2 regions of the Pararhizobium sp. LjRoot235 genome follow, and region 2 is predicted to be linked to the other one. Evidence: predicted binding sites of a transcription regulator. Region 2 holds the regulator's gene; the other holds the start of a gene.
The links. The regulator PhoB, encoded in region 2, activates phosphate uptake and scavenging genes when phosphate is short. The targets are predictions, from matches to a motif close to TGTCATNNANCTGTCAT.
Positions count from the first base shown of each region.

Region 1 (7,884 bases), 3.6 Mb from region 2:
CTGTCACAACAGGCAATGACGAGGGTTTGCGGCTGCTGTCCGGTTTCGGCGAGCGCCTTGTAGCGCTGCTGCTGCTCGTTGAAACGCCGGCTCATGAAGTTGTTGTAGCCGTTCAGCAGATGGTCCGGAAAACGCTGCATGGTGCTCGATCACTCCGACTATTTAAGACAATTGGGATGTACATTGCACGCTCGCCGCCTGTGGGACACAGCCTTTGCGCGCCGCGCACATGCAAATTTTCGGCAGACGGCGGCGCCGGTGACATCCGTGAAATCTCCATATCATTTCTTAGGGGTTCCGACCGGTTTATTCGGCCTGGGCAGGGGATGGCAAGCTTCATCAAGAGCGCCGTTTCTGGCTCGGATGAATCAACCGCCGCATCTGGACCATTGCCATCGGCGTTGCCAGGCTGGAAGCATCGCGCTCGAGCGTCAGTTCATCGGCGCCCCGTTTGCCGGTGCGGGCGAGGATCTCGAAGACGCTCGCCGTCGCCAGTTGCAACGCCCGCTCTTCCTTGAGCCCTTCCAGAAGCCGGGCGACGAACAGCGCCGCCAAGAGGTCACCTGTGCCATTGGGGGGATTGTCGATCAGGCGGTGCTCGGCAAGCAGCGCATGATTGCCGGAGAGATAAAGATTGCCGGTGCTGCCGTGCATCATCCCGATTGCCGAAGTGACCAGCATGCGCGGCGGCCCGAGCGCCAGGGCAGCCTCAAGAATGGCGGCGTTGGTTTCAAGCGGAACACCGCAGAGCCAGGACAGTTCGAACCGGTTGGGCGTAGCAAGCGACGCCAGCGGCAAAAGCCTGTCGCGCATCGCGATCGCGGTTGCCTCGGGCACATAAAGGCCGCCGGCATCGCCCATCACCGGATCGCAGGCATAGAAAAGGTCGGGATTTTTCTTCCTCAGCGCCTCGACGAGCCGCGCGATCCCTTCCGCTTGATGAGTTGCCCCGAGATAGCCGGAGAGAATGGCGCGGACTTCACCTGTCCATGGCGCCCGGATGAGGTCATCGATCAGGCTGTTGAAATCGTCCTCACCCACCGTCACCCGGGTCGAGGGGCCATGGCCCGGATGCCAGGGCAGGATGACCGTCGGCACAGCCCAGACCGGATAACCCAGCATCTCAAGCGCAAAGACCGCGGCGCGATTGCCGACGGAACCGCGAATCACATGGCTTGAAATGACGATGACGGCGCCGGGTGCAGGCTCGGACATTCATGTTTTTCCGCTATTTCGACACCCTCAGATCGCCCAACAGTCATGCCGCTGTCAACCGTGACCAGGAAAAGATGAAAAAGCGCCTTTCGCCGTCCAATGGATAAGCAGGATCGCACAGCGGATACAACCGATTTAATTTCAAAATTGGTGCATTTTCTCCCAAATTTTCATGAATCCATTCCGAATTCGCTCAAAATGAGCGAAAAACATCCACAAAAACAGTCGCCAACAGCCATTCTTCTGTTAGGTTCGGCAAAAATGGTGATTGCGGGGAGAGACTGCCATGGGCGCCAAATATAATCCAAAACGAGACCGGCATTTCGACGTTGTGAACGAAGCCGGCAAGGCGCTCGGGCTGACAATGTTGTCGCCGGAGATCCTTTTCCGGCGGGCAAGCCATGACGATCTCGATCAATATACACCGGAGATGCTGGCGCTGACGGCAGCACATGCCCTCAAGGAAGTGCGCCGGAGCGAAAACGACCGTCCGATCATCACCGTTGAATCGGTCGATGGCGTCACGCCCAGCGGAACGGACGTATCAATCCTGTCCGTTACTGACCGCAACATGCCGTTCCTGTACGATTCGATCATGGGCGAGGTCACCGCCACCCACCGCGACATTCATCTTGCCGTGCATCCTATCCTGGTTCTCGAAGCTGGAAAACCGGCTAAGATCTTCGATCCGGAAGAAAAGAGCGATCCCGCCTCGCGCGTCAGCCATATCCAGATTCATCTCTCCAAGCTGAGCGATACGGAGGCGGAGGACCTCAAAGCACGGGTCGGCAATGTCCTTTCGCAAGTACATCACGCGGTTGGCGATTGGAAGCAGATGACGGCCCTGCTCGACCAGGCGATGAACGAACTAGAAAACCACGCTCCCTCGCGCAGGAAGAACGACCGTGAAGAAACGCTGGCCTTCCTGCGCTGGCTGCGCGATAACAATTTCACTTTCCTTGGCATGCGCGAATACACCTATTCGGGCAAGGGGGATAGCGCCGTGGTCGAACGCGGCAAGGGCCGGGGGCTCGGCATTCTCTCCAATCCGGATGTTCGTGTCCTGCGCCAGGGCAAGGACGCGGTACTGACGACGCCGGAAATCCTCGCTTTCCTCAACGGACCTGATTTCCTGATCGTTACCAAGGCGAATGTGAAATCGGTCGTCCACCGCCGCGCTTATATGGACTATATCGGCGTCAAGCGTTTCGACGAGGCGGGCAACGTCACCGGCGAGTTGCGCATTGTTGGCCTCTTCACCTCCAGCGCCTATACGCGGCCGGCAGCGGAAATTCCGTTGTTGCGCTTCAAAGTGGAGAAGATCGTCGATCATTTCGGCTACGATCCGCAGAGCCATTCCGGCAAGATGCTTGCCAACACGCTGGAATCCTATCCGCGCGACGACCTGTTCCAGATCGATGTCGGATTGCTCGCAAGCTTCTGCGAACAGATCAACGAACTCGCCGACCGGCCGCGAATCCGGGTTCTGCCGCGTATCGATCATTTCGATCGGTTTGTTTCGGTAATCGTCTATGTGCCGCGCGAGCAATATGATTCGGATGTCCGCGAAAAGATCGGCAACTACCTGAAAACCATCTATGACGGCCGTGTTTCCGCCTACTATCCAGCCTTTCCGGAAGGCGGCCTGGCACGCGTCCATTTCATTATCGGGCGCTACGCCGGCAAGACGCCCCGTGTGCCGCAGGCAAAGCTGGAAGATGCGGTGCGCGATATCGTCACGCGCTGGATCGACCGGTTCGACCTCTTGGCCCGCCACGAGGGCGTCGCGATCAGCGTCAACGAAGCCTACCAGGTGGCGTTCACGCCGGCCGAAGCTTATGCCGACCTCGATGATATCGCGGCCTGCCTGCCCACCGACCCCATCCGCATCGCCTTCTATCAGAAGCGCGGCAAGGCACCGGGAGCTCTCGAGCTGAAGATCTTCCACGCCAGCGAACCGGTGTCGCTCTCCCATCGTGTTCCGCTGCTTGAAAATCTCGGCTTCCGGGTGATCAGCGAACAGACGCATGATATCGCCGTCACCGACGTTGCGAGCGGACAGCGCCTCGTCGTTCTGCACGATATGGAACTGGTCCATCGGGACGGGCACATACTCAACCTCGACAAGTGCGCCGCGATGCTGGAAGAGGCTTACCTCGCTGTCTGGAACGGCCTGATCGAGGATGACAACTTCAACCGGCTGATCATGCTTGCCGGCCTGACGGCCCGCGAAGTGACCGTTCTGCGGGCCTATGCGCGCTACCTGCGCCAGACCGGCATCACCTATTCCCAAGGCTATATTGCCGAGACCCTGAACAAGTATCCGGCTATCGCTGCCGACATCTTCAAGCTCTTCGTCACCCGCCTGGACCCCTCGCTCGACGACAAGCCGCGAACGAAGCGCATGGCGGCGCTCTCGGCGGCGATCGAGCAGGCGTTGAACGCGGTCCCCAGCCTCGACGAAGACCAGATCCTGCGCCGCTACGTCAATGCCATCACGGCGACGTTGCGCACCAATTATTTCCAGCGAGATACAAACGGCAATCCGAAAGCGATGCTCGCCTTCAAGCTCGATCCGAAAATCCTCGACGGTCTGCCCGAGCCGCGCCCGTTCCGCGAAATCTTCGTCTACGGCACCGAAGTCGAGGGCGTGCACCTGCGCTTCGGCAAGGTGGCGCGCGGCGGCCTGCGCTGGTCGGATCGCTCGCAGGACTATCGCACCGAGGTGCTCGGCCTGGTCAAGGCGCAGCAGGTGAAGAACGCCGTCATCGTACCGGTCGGCGCCAAAGGCGGCTTCTATCCGAAGCAGCTGCCGGTGGGCGGCAGCCGAGACGAGATCTTCAAGGTCGGAACCGAGGCCTACAAGACCTATATTCGCACGTTGCTGTCGATCACCGACAACATTGTTGGCCAGGATGTCGTGCCCCCGGCCGACACGCTGCGGCTTGACGGTGACGACCCGTATTTCGTCGTCGCCGCCGACAAGGGCACCGCGACCTTCTCTGACACCGCCAACGGGCTTGCGCAGGAAGCGGGCTTCTGGCTGGACGATGCCTTTGCCTCCGGCGGCTCTGCCGGATACGACCACAAGAAGATGGGCATCACCGCGCGCGGTGCTTGGGAAACCGTCAAACGGCATTTCCGCGAGATGGACACCGACATCCAGACAACGCCCTTCACCGTTGCCGGCGTCGGCGACATGTCCGGCGACGTCTTCGGCAACGGCATGCTGCTTTCGGAAAAAATCCGGCTGATCGCTGCCTTCGACCATCGCGACATCTTCATCGATCCTGACCCGGATACCGACCGCTCCTTTGCCGAGCGCCGGCGCATGTTCGACCTGCCGCGATCGAGCTGGCAGGACTACGATCGCACGACGCTTTCGGCCGGCGGCATGATCATTCCGCGCACGGAGAAATCCGTGACGCTGACGCCGCAAGCGATGGCGGCGATCGGCATCGACAAGCAACAGGCAACGCCGTTCGAGATCATGACGGCGATCCTGAAGAGCCCGGTCGATCTGCTCTGGTTCGGCGGCATCGGCACCTACGTGCGGGGGCCAAACGAAACGGACGCGGAGGTCGGTGACCGCGCCAACGATCCGATCCGCATTACGGCCGACGAGGTTGGTGCCAAGGTGATCGGCGAGGGCGCCAATCTCGGCGTTACCCAGCGTGGCCGCATCGCCTTCGGCCTCAAGGGCGGACGCTGCAACTCCGACGCGATCGACAACTCGGCCGGTGTCAACTCCTCCGACTTCGAGGTCAACATCAAGATCGCGCTGGCTTCCGCCATGCGAGACGGACGCCTGACGCGCGCCAAGCGTAACACGCTGCTCGCCTCGATGACCGATGAAGTGGCGGCGCTGGTTCTGCGCAACAACTACGAACAGTCATTGTCGATCTCGCTCACCGAGATGCTCGGTGTTGGCAACCGGACGGCGCTAGCGCGGCTGATGACAAGGCTGGAAGCCGACGGGCATCTGAACCGCAAGGTGGAAGTGCTGCCGAACGACGTGGCGCTCAGCGAGCGCTACCAGAGCGGCAAGGCGCTGACGCGCGCCGAGATCGGCGTGCTCTTGTCCTATGCCAAGATCGTCCTGTTCGACGAGATCGTCTCCAGCGATCTAACGGATGATCCCTATTTTCTCACGACACTGCGCGACTACTTTCCGGCGAAGATGCACAAGGCGCATGCCAGCGACATCAACGAACACCGACTGCGCCGCGAAATCATCGCCACAGTGCTCGCCAACGACACGATCAATCGCGGCGGCCCGGCCTTCGTCAGCAGTCTCATCGACCAGACGGGCTTCATGCCGGCCGACGTGGTGAAAGCCGCGGTGCTGGCGCGCGACGGCTATGACCTGACGCGCATTCAGGGGGAAATCGATGCACTCGACAACATCGTCAGCGGCCGGGTCCAGAACGAACTTTACCAGGAGGCCGGGCGCATCTTCGCCATCGTGACCGAACGGGCGCTGAGGACCCGCACAATCGCCGGGCCACTCGGCGATGCAGTGGACAGGCTGCGCCAGGCGCTCACGAAGCTGAAACCCAGCCTGCATTCCTCGATTCCGGAGGACGCAGCCGAAGAGGCGCGCCAGAAGGCGGCCTATTTCGCCGAGCGCGGCGTGCCGCAAGCCTTGGCCGACGAAGTGGCCGGCCTGTTCCTGATGACACTGGTGCCGGAAATCATGCAGATTTCCGCCGAGACCGGCGTGACGCTGGCACGCACGGCACAGAGTTACTTCGGCGTCACCCAGAACCTGCGGATCGCCCGGCTTCTGGCCGCAGCCGAGCGCGTTTCGGCGACGGAACAATATGAGGCGATGGCACTGTCGCGCAGCATCAGCGATATCGCCAATGCCCGCCGCGAGATCACCATCGCGGCGCTTGCCAACGGGAAATCGGAAAAGAATCCGGTACTCGCCTGGCAGGACAGCGATCGCGGCAGGGTTAACCGCATTACCGACCAGTTGGCGCAACTGACGGAGAAGGGTGAAACGACGCTGGCCAAGATCACCGTCGCCGCCGGTCTTCTCAGCGATCTTGCGCAGGACAGGGCGAGGTGACACTGTCTGCGCCGAACAAGCGGAGCAGACAGTGGAGAATCAAGTGAGCAGCATCACCGCAGGGGTCAGCGACGAGCCAAGAGTATCGCGCGCCGGCCTTGCGGGCTGGATGCTGTTCGACTGGGCTGCCCAGCCCTTCTTCACGGTGGTTATCACCTTCATCTTCGGCCCTTATTTCGTTTCCCGGCTCACGGACGATCCCGTGCATGGTCAGGCGATGTGGGGGTATACGATCACCATCTCCGGCTTCATCATCGCGATATTGTCGCCGGTGCTGGGGTCGATCGCAGACGCGACCGGCACGCGCAAGCCCTGGATCGCCTTCTTCGCGGTGATCAAGATCGCGTCTCTCGCTCTTCTCTGGTACGCTGTGCCGGGATCGCCGCTAGTCTATCCGTTCATCTTCATCATTCTCGCTTCGATCGCGGCGGAATTTTCGATCGTTTTCAACGATTCGATGATGCCGCGGCTGGTCAGCGAAAGCCAGATCGGCCGCATTTCCAACATGGCATGGGGACTGGGCTATCTCGGCGGCATGATCGTGCTGATCGCCGTGGTCACGCTTCTGGCAGCGAACCCTGAATCCGGAAAAACAATTCTTGGATTGACCCCCCTGTTCGGCCTTGACCCGGCGACCGGCGCCGATGCGCGCATTACCGGACCGATCTCGGCCGTCTGGTACCTGATCTTCATCCTGCCGATGTTCCTGTTCACGCCGGACGCGCAGAGGGTGTCAGTGCCTGCGGCCGTGGCGGTGCGCAGCGGCCTCGCTGAGCTTGGGCACACAATCGGCGAATTGCGGGAACGATCGGGCATCCTGCGGTTTCTGGTGGCCCGGATGATCTTTCAGGACGGCGTCAACGGGCTTCTGGCCCTTGGCGGCACGTTCGCAGCGAGCATGTTTGCCTGGCAGACGGTCGAACTTGGCATCTATGGCATCATCCTCAACATCGTCGCGATCGGCGGATGCCTCTATGCCAGCCGGCTTGACGCCAAGCTCGGCTCGAAAAGAATCGTCACCGCGAGCCTGATCTGCCTGACGATTGCGACGTTTGGCATCGTCTCGACTGGCCCCGGCTATACGCTGTTCGGACTTCTGCAACTCCCCATAGCCGACGCCGGTGGCCTTTTCGGCACCGCCGCGGAAAAGGCCTATATCGTCTTCGGCCTGCTGGTCGGCATCGCCTTCGGCCCGGTGCAGGCCTCGTCGCGCTCCTATCTGGCGCGCAGCGTCAGTGCCGATGAGGCGGGGCGCTATTTCGGCCTCTATGCGCTGTCGGGACGCGCAACCTCGTTTCTCGCACCGGCTTCGGTCGCGACGATCACGCTCGCAACGGGATCGGCCCGCATCGGCATGATGGCGCTGGTGGCGTTTCTGGCTGTGGGGCTGCTGATCCTCATCCGCACTCCTTATCCGGCGAATAGAGCGCGATGAGGAGACCAAGGCGGTGGTTGTTTGAGAGTGTATCATAACACTTCCGGTCATCCTCGGGCTTGACCCGAGGGTCCATTTCCCCAGACCCATGGATGGTCGGGTCAAGCCCCGAGGATGACGGAGGGGAGAGCTTGGCGCCCGACACCATAACCCTCCTCGC
Region 1 covers NZ_CAXUSP020000001.1:345,367-353,250, reverse strand. Annotated here, with positions in the region: gene ACSQ2Z_RS01690 (carbonic anhydrase) at 1-140, opposite strand, end outside; gene pdxY (pyridoxal kinase PdxY) at 340-1,215, opposite strand; gene ACSQ2Z_RS01680 (NAD-glutamate dehydrogenase) at 1,502-6,289, shown strand; gene ACSQ2Z_RS01675 (MFS transporter) at 6,333-7,724, shown strand.
Region 1: ACSQ2Z_RS01680 (NAD-glutamate dehydrogenase) is a predicted target of PhoB. The motif match lies at 1,257-1,273, and genes of this name have one in related genera.

Region 2 (7,884 bases):
CAATGCCGAGCTGAAGCTGGTTCCGAAGGACCTCTACCTCGCTCTGGCCGCTGAAATCGTCGTTGACGGCAAGCTCGTTGCCAATCCCTACAAGAAGTGGTCGGAAGTCAACAAGGACCTTCCGGACGTTGAAATCGCTGCTTACATCCCGGGCGAAAAGCACGGCACCCGCGAAGTCTTCGAAGAGAAGATCCTGGCTGCCGGCTGCAAGGATAACGGCGCCAAGGACGTCATCAAGGGCCTCATCGCCGATGAGAAAGAAGCTGCCAAGAAGTGCGTCGCAGTCCGCAAGGACGGCTTGGCTGTCGACATCGACGGCGACTATACCGAAACGCTTGCCCGCATCGCGTCCAACAAGAACGGCATCGGCGTCTTCGGTCTGGCCTTCTTTGAAAACAACGCTGACAAGCTGAAGGTCGCAACAGTCAACGGCGTTGCCCCGTCGGTCGAAACGATCGCTTCCGGCGACTATCCGGTTTCCCGCCCGCTGTTCTTCTACGTCAAGAAGGCGCATCTCGGCGTGATCCCGGGCCTCAAGGAATATGTCGAGTTCTTCCTTGACGACCAGATGATCGGCCCGGACAGCCCGCTCGCAGCCTACGGCCTGGTTTCGGCCCCGGACGCTGAGCGCGAAGAAGGCCGCAAGGCTTTCGAAGCCGGCAACATGCTCTAATCCATTGAGCAATGTCCGGCACGGCAATCTTGCCGTGCCGGACATCCCGAGTTCGGATTGCCGGTTTTCCATGATTGGAGGCCGGGGGGACATGTCGATGAACACATCACTTCTCTTTTTGCTTGTTTTGATTATCGGCTTTGCGGCCTTTCTCGCCGGACGCGCCCGGGCAATTGCCACCACGAACGGCAAGCTTTCTGTCCTTCATTCCCTTCCCGGATATCACGGCACCTACGCGGCTATCTGTGCGATCATCCCGGCAGCGATTGTTCTTGGCGTCTGGGCCATTGCAGCACCCGCCTATATCGACAGCAGCGTGCGCGGCGGCCTTCCGGAAGCGGTGCTCAGCCAGGGCGCGGCGACCACCGAACTCGCACTCGGCCAGGTAAAGTCTGTCGCCAACGGTTTGAACCTGCTGGATGACGCGGAATTGGCCGCGCTCAACAATGGCTCCGCCGATTTGCGCGACGTGCTGGCGGCAAAGGGTGTTCCGCTTGCCGGCGACGGCGAATCCTACATGATCAAATCCGCCACCCAGTTCAATGCAATGATCTCGACAAGCCGCATCGTCATGGCGGTCGTGGTTCTCCTGATCTCGGTTGCCGGCGCCATCTTCGCGCTGCGCGGCATCTCCGCCCCCTTCCGCGCTCGCAACCAGGTCGAGCGCGTCATGCTCTGGACTCTGATGCTTGCCTCGTCGATCGCGATCCTGACGACGATCGGCATCGTCGGCTCGATGCTGTCGGAAGCGATCCGTTTCTTCAATTCGGTCTCGCCGGCCAGCTTCTTCTTCGGCACGGTCTGGGACCCGCGTTTCGCCGCCGCCGGCAGCGAGGCGACGCAGGGCCAGTTCGGCCTCTTGCCGCTCCTCGCAGGCACGCTCTATATCGCTTTCGTCGCCATGCTGTTTGCAGTACCGATCGGCCTCTTCGCGGCGATCTATATGTCCGAATATGCGCGGCCTGCGATCCGCTCGACGGCCAAGCCGCTGCTCGAAATCCTCGCCGGTATCCCGACCATCGTCTACGGCTTCTTCGCCCTGGTCACTGTCGGCCCGTTCCTGCGCGATATTTCCGCCCAGCTGAATGGGCTCGTTACCGGCAACTACGTCTCCTTCATTCAGGCGCAGAGCGTGCTGACGGCCGGTATCGTCATGGGCGTCATGCTGATCCCGTTCGTGTCCTCACTTTCCGATGACATCATTACGCAGGTGCCGCGTGCCCTGCGCGATGGCTCGCTCGGGCTGGGCGCCACCCGGTCGGAAACGATCAAGAAGGTCGTTCTGCCGGCAGCGCTCCCGGGCATCGTCGGCGCGTTGCTCCTGACCGCATCGCGTGCCGTCGGTGAAACCATGATCGTGGTGCTTGCCGCCGGTGTTGCCGCGCGCATGCAGCTCAATCCCTTCGAGGCGATGACGACGGTGACCGTCAAGATCGTCAATCAGCTGACCGGCGACCTCGAGTTCAACTCGCCGCAGACGCTGGTGGCTTTCGCGCTTGGCATCACGCTGTTCTGCATCACGCTCGGCCTCAACATCTATGCACTCTACATTGTGCGCAAATATCGGGAACAGTACGAATGACCGAGATCGTTTCCTCTTCGTCCCCCGCCTCCGTGCGCCCCGCTGTAGCCAAACGCGATATCGGCATCAAGCGCCGCTACGCCGCCGAACGCCGCTTCCGTGCCTATGGCGTGGCGGCGATCCTCACCGGCCTGTTCTTCCTGTTCGTCCTTCTCTGGACGGTCATTTCGAACGGCTACACGGCCTTCCAGCAGACGACGATCACACTGCCGATCGAGTTTGCCGAAAAGGTCATCGATCCGAAGAACGAGCGAGCGACTAAGCCGACGAAGCTGATGACGGCCAACTATCCGCTGTTGGTGCGCGACGCCCTCGTCAAGGCACTGGGCATCGATCCGGCCAACCGCGCCCTGGTCAAGAAGGCAACGGAAATGGTTTCGGCCAGTGCCCGCACCCAACTGCGCGACATCGTCATTGCCAATCCGTCGGTAATCGGCACCACGGTGAACGTGCCGCTGCTGGCCGAAGGCAATATCGACAGTGCCAACAAGGGCCAGATCGACCTCAAGATCGATGAAACCAAGCGCAAGGTCAACGACCAGCAGATCGCCTGGATGAAGACGCTCACCGATAGCGGTGCCCTGACGAAGGACTTCAACACCGGCATCTTCACCTTCGGCGCCTCCAGCCGCCCGGAAGCAGCAGGCATCGGTGTGGCAGCCCTCGGCTCGCTCTACATGATGCTGATCGTACTTGTGTTGGCGCTGCCGATCGGCGTCGCCGCGTCCATCTACCTCGAAGAGTTCGCGCCAAAAAACCGGCTGACGGACCTCATTGAGGTCAACATCAACAATCTCGCCGCCGTCCCCTCGATCGTCTACGGTCTGCTTGGCCTGTCGATCTTCATCAACTTCGCCGGCATGCCGCGCTCGGCAGCGCTGGTCGGCGGCCTGGTGCTGACGCTGATGACCCTTCCGACGATCATTATCGCCACGCGTGCGGCGCTGAAGGCCGTGCCGCCCTCGATCCGCGCGGCTGCCCTCGGCCTCGGCGCCTCGAAGATGCAGACCATCTTCCACCACGTGTTGCCGCTCGCCATGCCAGGCGTGCTGACGGGCACGATCATCGGTCTGGCGCACGCGCTCGGCGAAACGGCGCCGCTGCTCCTGATCGGCATGGTGGCCTTCGTCGTCGATTTTCCCGGCTCGCCGATGGACCCGTCTACCGCATTGCCCGTGCAGATCTACATGTGGGCCAATGAAGCCGAACGTGCATTTGTCGAACGGACCTCGGGCGCGATCATCATCCTTTTGATCTTCCTCGTGGTCATGAATCTTGGCGCAATCCTGTTGCGGCGTCGCTTTGAGCGACGCTGGTAGTGAGGTAAGAACATGAACATGATGTCAGAAGCAGCAGTTGAAAAGGCGCTGGATCAGAAAATGAACACTGTTCCCTTCAAGATGAACGGCAAGGACGTGTCGGTCTATTACGGCGAGAAGCGCGCTCTTTTCGACGTGAACCTCAACGTTCGTGAAAACACAGTCACGGCTCTGATCGGCCCGTCCGGCTGCGGCAAGTCGACCTTCCTGCGCACGCTGAACCGCATGAACGATACGATCGACAACTGCCGGGTCACCGGCAAGATCACGCTTGACGAGGAGGATATCTACGATCCGGCCATCGACGTGGTCGAACTGCGGGCACGCGTCGGCATGGTCTTCCAGAAGCCGAACCCGTTCCCGAAGTCGATCTACGAGAATGTTTCCTACGGCCCGAAGATCCATGGCCTGGCGCGCTCCAAGGCCGAATTCGACCAGATCGTCGAAACCAGCCTGCATAAGGCAGGTCTGTGGAACGAGGTGAAGGATCGCCTGCATGAGCCGGGCACTGGTCTCTCCGGCGGTCAGCAGCAGCGTCTGTGTATTGCGCGCGCCGTTGCCGTCAGCCCGGAAGTCATCCTGATGGACGAACCCTGCTCGGCTCTGGACCCGATTGCGACCGCCAAAGTCGAGGAACTGATCCACGAACTGCGCACCAACTTCACCATCGTCATCGTTACCCACTCGATGCAGCAGGCGGCACGCGTTTCGCAACGCACCGCCATGTTCCATCTCGGCAATCTGGTCGAGGAGAACGATACCGACAAGATGTTCACCAATCCGGATGACCAGCGCACCCAGGATTACATCATGGGCCGCTTCGGCTGACGCATATCTTGCCGCTTTCCGATGTAGGGAGCGGTGGCGCGCTTTGAACCGGGACCATGAACACAAGGAAAAACGATCATGTCCACGCACATTGCTTCCGTCTATGACGAAGATCTCAAATACCTGAACCGGCGCATCTCCGAGATGGGCGGCCTTGCCGAGCAGATGGTCGCCGAATCCGTGCGGGCACTGGTCAACGCGGACCTCGCGCTCGCCCAGAAGGTCATCTCCGACGACGCCATCATGGATGAGGCCGAACGCCAGATCGGCGAGAAGGTGATCGTCACCATCGCAAGACGCCAGCCGGTCGCATCCGACCTGCGCGAACTGATGGGCTCCATCCGTATTGCTGCCGATCTTGAGCGTGTCGGCGATCTCGGGAAGAACACGGCCAAGCGGGTGATCGCCGTTTCGAGCGCCAGCTTGCCGCGGCAGCTGGCTCGCGGGCTGGAGCACCTGGCCGAACTCGCGCTGATGCAGCTGAAGGAAGTGCTCGATGTCTATGCGTCGCGGTCGCCGGAAAAGGCCAACAGCATCCGTGAGCGGGACAATGAAATCGATGCGATCTACACGTCGCTGTTTCGCGAGCTCCTGACCTACATGATGGAAGATCCGCGCAACATCACGCCGTGCACGCATCTTCTGTTCTGCGCCAAGAATATCGAACGCATCGGCGACCATGCGACAAATGTCGCCGAAACGATCTATTACATGGCGACCGGCTCCCAGCCGGCCGGGGAACGTCCGAAGGACGATACCGCCAATACCGTCGGCGCGATCGGCAACTGATCGCCGCGCCGGATCGGAAATAGGTAAGTGAAATCTAGGCATTTGACTGCCCGACGGCTTTCGGGCCGCCGGACGAGCCCCTTGCAATGAGGGCAAGGCGTCAAGGAGTTGAGACCGCATGCTGCCAAGAATTGCCGTTGTCGAAGACGAGGAAGCGCTGAGCGTTCTCCTGCGTTACAATCTTGAGGCCGAAGGCTTTGAAGTCGATACGATCAACCGCGGCGACGAAGCGGAAATCCGGCTGCAGGAGCGCCTGCCGGATCTCCTGATCCTCGACTGGATGCTGCCGGGCGTCTCCGGCATCGAGTTGTGCCGCAGGCTTCGTCAACGCTCCGAAACCGAGCGCCTGCCGATCATCATGCTAACGGCACGCGGTGAAGAGAGCGAGCGGGTCCGCGGCCTTGCCACGGGCGCTGACGACTATGTGGTCAAGCCGTTCTCGACGCCGGAGCTGATGGCGCGGGTGAAGGCGATGCTGCGGCGCGCGAAGCCGGAAGTGCTGTCGACGCTGCTGAAATGCGGCGATATCGAGCTCGATCGCGAAACCCACCGCGTTCACCGCAAGACCCGCGAGGTCCGCCTCGGACCGACCGAGTTCCGGCTCTTGGAATTCTTCATGACCTCGCCCGGCCGCGTCTTTTCGCGCTCGCAGCTGCTCGACGGCGTCTGGGGCCACGACATCTATGTCGACGAGCGCACCGTCGACGTCCATGTCGGCCGCCTGCGCAAGGCGCTGAACTTCTCCAACATGCAGGATGTGATCCGCACCGTGCGAGGCGCGGGCTATTCCCTGGAAAGCTGACTGCACTTGAGTGAAACACGGAAAAGGGGCCGGCCGGCCCCTTTTTATGTTTAGTGGTTTGCGGCGTTCACCGAGCCCGACGGCGTTCGCCGGAAGGCTGATAGGCCAGCTTTGCGTGGAAGGTGCAGTAGGGCGATGTATCGGGCGAGTCATTGCCGCAGAAATGAAACTCTTCCTTCATCGGGTCGCCGATCGGCCACTTGCAGGTGCGGTCCGTAAGCTGCGTCAGCGCCAGGCGGCGGGACATCGGCACGACCACGTTGCTGACCGGTGCGACGTACTGGTCCTCAATGGCGTCGATTTCCACCTCTTCCTTCATGACGGTGGCGCCCGTGGTGCGTGTCACGGTGCGGTTGGTGACGCGCGCAGCGTAGTTCGGCGCGCGCGGTGCGGATGTCGCCGGACGCTTGGCGCGGGCGGTGGTTGCCGTGCTGCCGCCAGCCTTGGCACGGCCGGGCAGGCAAAGCCGGTGCACCTTGCCGATGACCGCGTTTCGGCTGACGCCGCCGAGCTGCGCGGCGATCTGGCTCGCGCTCAATCCTTCTGACCACAACTTCTTGAGTTTCTCGACCCGCTCGTCAGTCCAGTTCATGGTCTTTTCTCCATTCACAGCGTTGGTGATGGTCGAATCCTCCACCGTACCCCGGACGGACTCCGAGGCTGAAACGCGATAACTCTTTTGGTGACTAGGTCCGCCGCATGCGTTCTAGTAATTAGTTGTTAAGGTAGAGGTAGGGGGACTCGCTGACAAGAGTCCCCGGAATCCGAGCGAATCGATTTTCGAGTTTTCCCCAACTTGCTTGGCATGCGTGGCATTTTTGCAAGAGCGTGCGGTCAAAAAAATCGATGTCGCGATGGCGGCGTGAATTGCCGCAAATTGCCGGCTTTTGTTGACATTGCGGTGCGAAATGAAGATAGTGATTTTGCCGCCGCGAGGCGGCATTTTGATTTTTTAAGGGCTGACCTCAGTCCGAGCTGAGCCAACCGAAACAATCACCGTGATGATTGAGGAGACATGCGCCATGGCCGATGCCACGCCGCTTTATGACACATATGCCCGCGCCCCCTTGCGGTTTGAGCGCGGCGAAGGCGTCTGGCTGGTTGCGGAGGATGGCACGCGCTATCTCGATTTTGCCGCCGGTGTCGCGGTCAATTCGCTCGGCCATGCCCATCCGCACCTCGTTTCGGCGCTGAAGGAGCAGGCGGACAAGGTCTGGCATCTCTCCAATCTCTATGAGGTTCCCGGACAGGAAAGCCTGAGCCGCCGGCTGACTGAAGCCACCTTTGCCGACAAGGTATTCTTCACCAATTCGGGTGCGGAAGCACTGGAATGCGCGATCAAGACCGCGCGGCGCTATCACTTCTCCAAGGGGCATCCGGAAAAGTTCCACATCATTACCTTCGAAGGCGCCTTTCACGGCCGGACGCTGGCGACCATCGCGGCCGGCGGTCAGGCAAAGTATCTCGAGGGTTTCGGTCCGAAGGCGCCGGGTTTCTATCAGGTTCCGTTCAACGACATGACGGCGCTGAAAGCGGCCATCACGGAGGAAACCGCCGCGATCCTGATCGAGCCGATCCAGGGCGAGGGTGGCATCCGCACGGTACCGAAGGAATTCCTGCAGGAGGTGCGCTCGCTGTGCGACGAATACGGCTTGCTTCTGATCCTCGATGAGGTCCAGTGCGGCATCGGCCGGACCGGCAAGCTGTTTGCCTATGAATGGGCAGGTCTCACGCCCGACATCATGGCCGTCGCCAAGGGGATCGGCGGCGGTTTTCCGCTCGGTGCCTGCCTTGCGACGGCGGATGCGGCTTCCGGCATGGTCGCCGGAACGCATGGCTCGACCTATGGCGGCAATCCGCTGGCCATGGCTGTGGGCAATGCCGTTCTCGA
Region 2 covers NZ_CAXUSP020000001.1:3,978,363-3,986,246, reverse strand. Annotated here, with positions in the region: gene ACSQ2Z_RS19570 (substrate-binding domain-containing protein) at 1-673, shown strand, start outside; gene pstC (phosphate ABC transporter permease subunit PstC) at 771-2,255, shown strand; gene pstA (phosphate ABC transporter permease PstA) at 2,252-3,574, shown strand; gene pstB (phosphate ABC transporter ATP-binding protein PstB) at 3,587-4,402, shown strand; gene phoU (phosphate signaling complex protein PhoU) at 4,481-5,191, shown strand; gene phoB (phosphate regulon transcriptional regulator PhoB) at 5,310-5,993, shown strand; gene ACSQ2Z_RS19540 (GcrA family cell cycle regulator) at 6,061-6,585, opposite strand; gene ACSQ2Z_RS19535 (aspartate aminotransferase family protein) at 7,016-7,884, shown strand, end outside.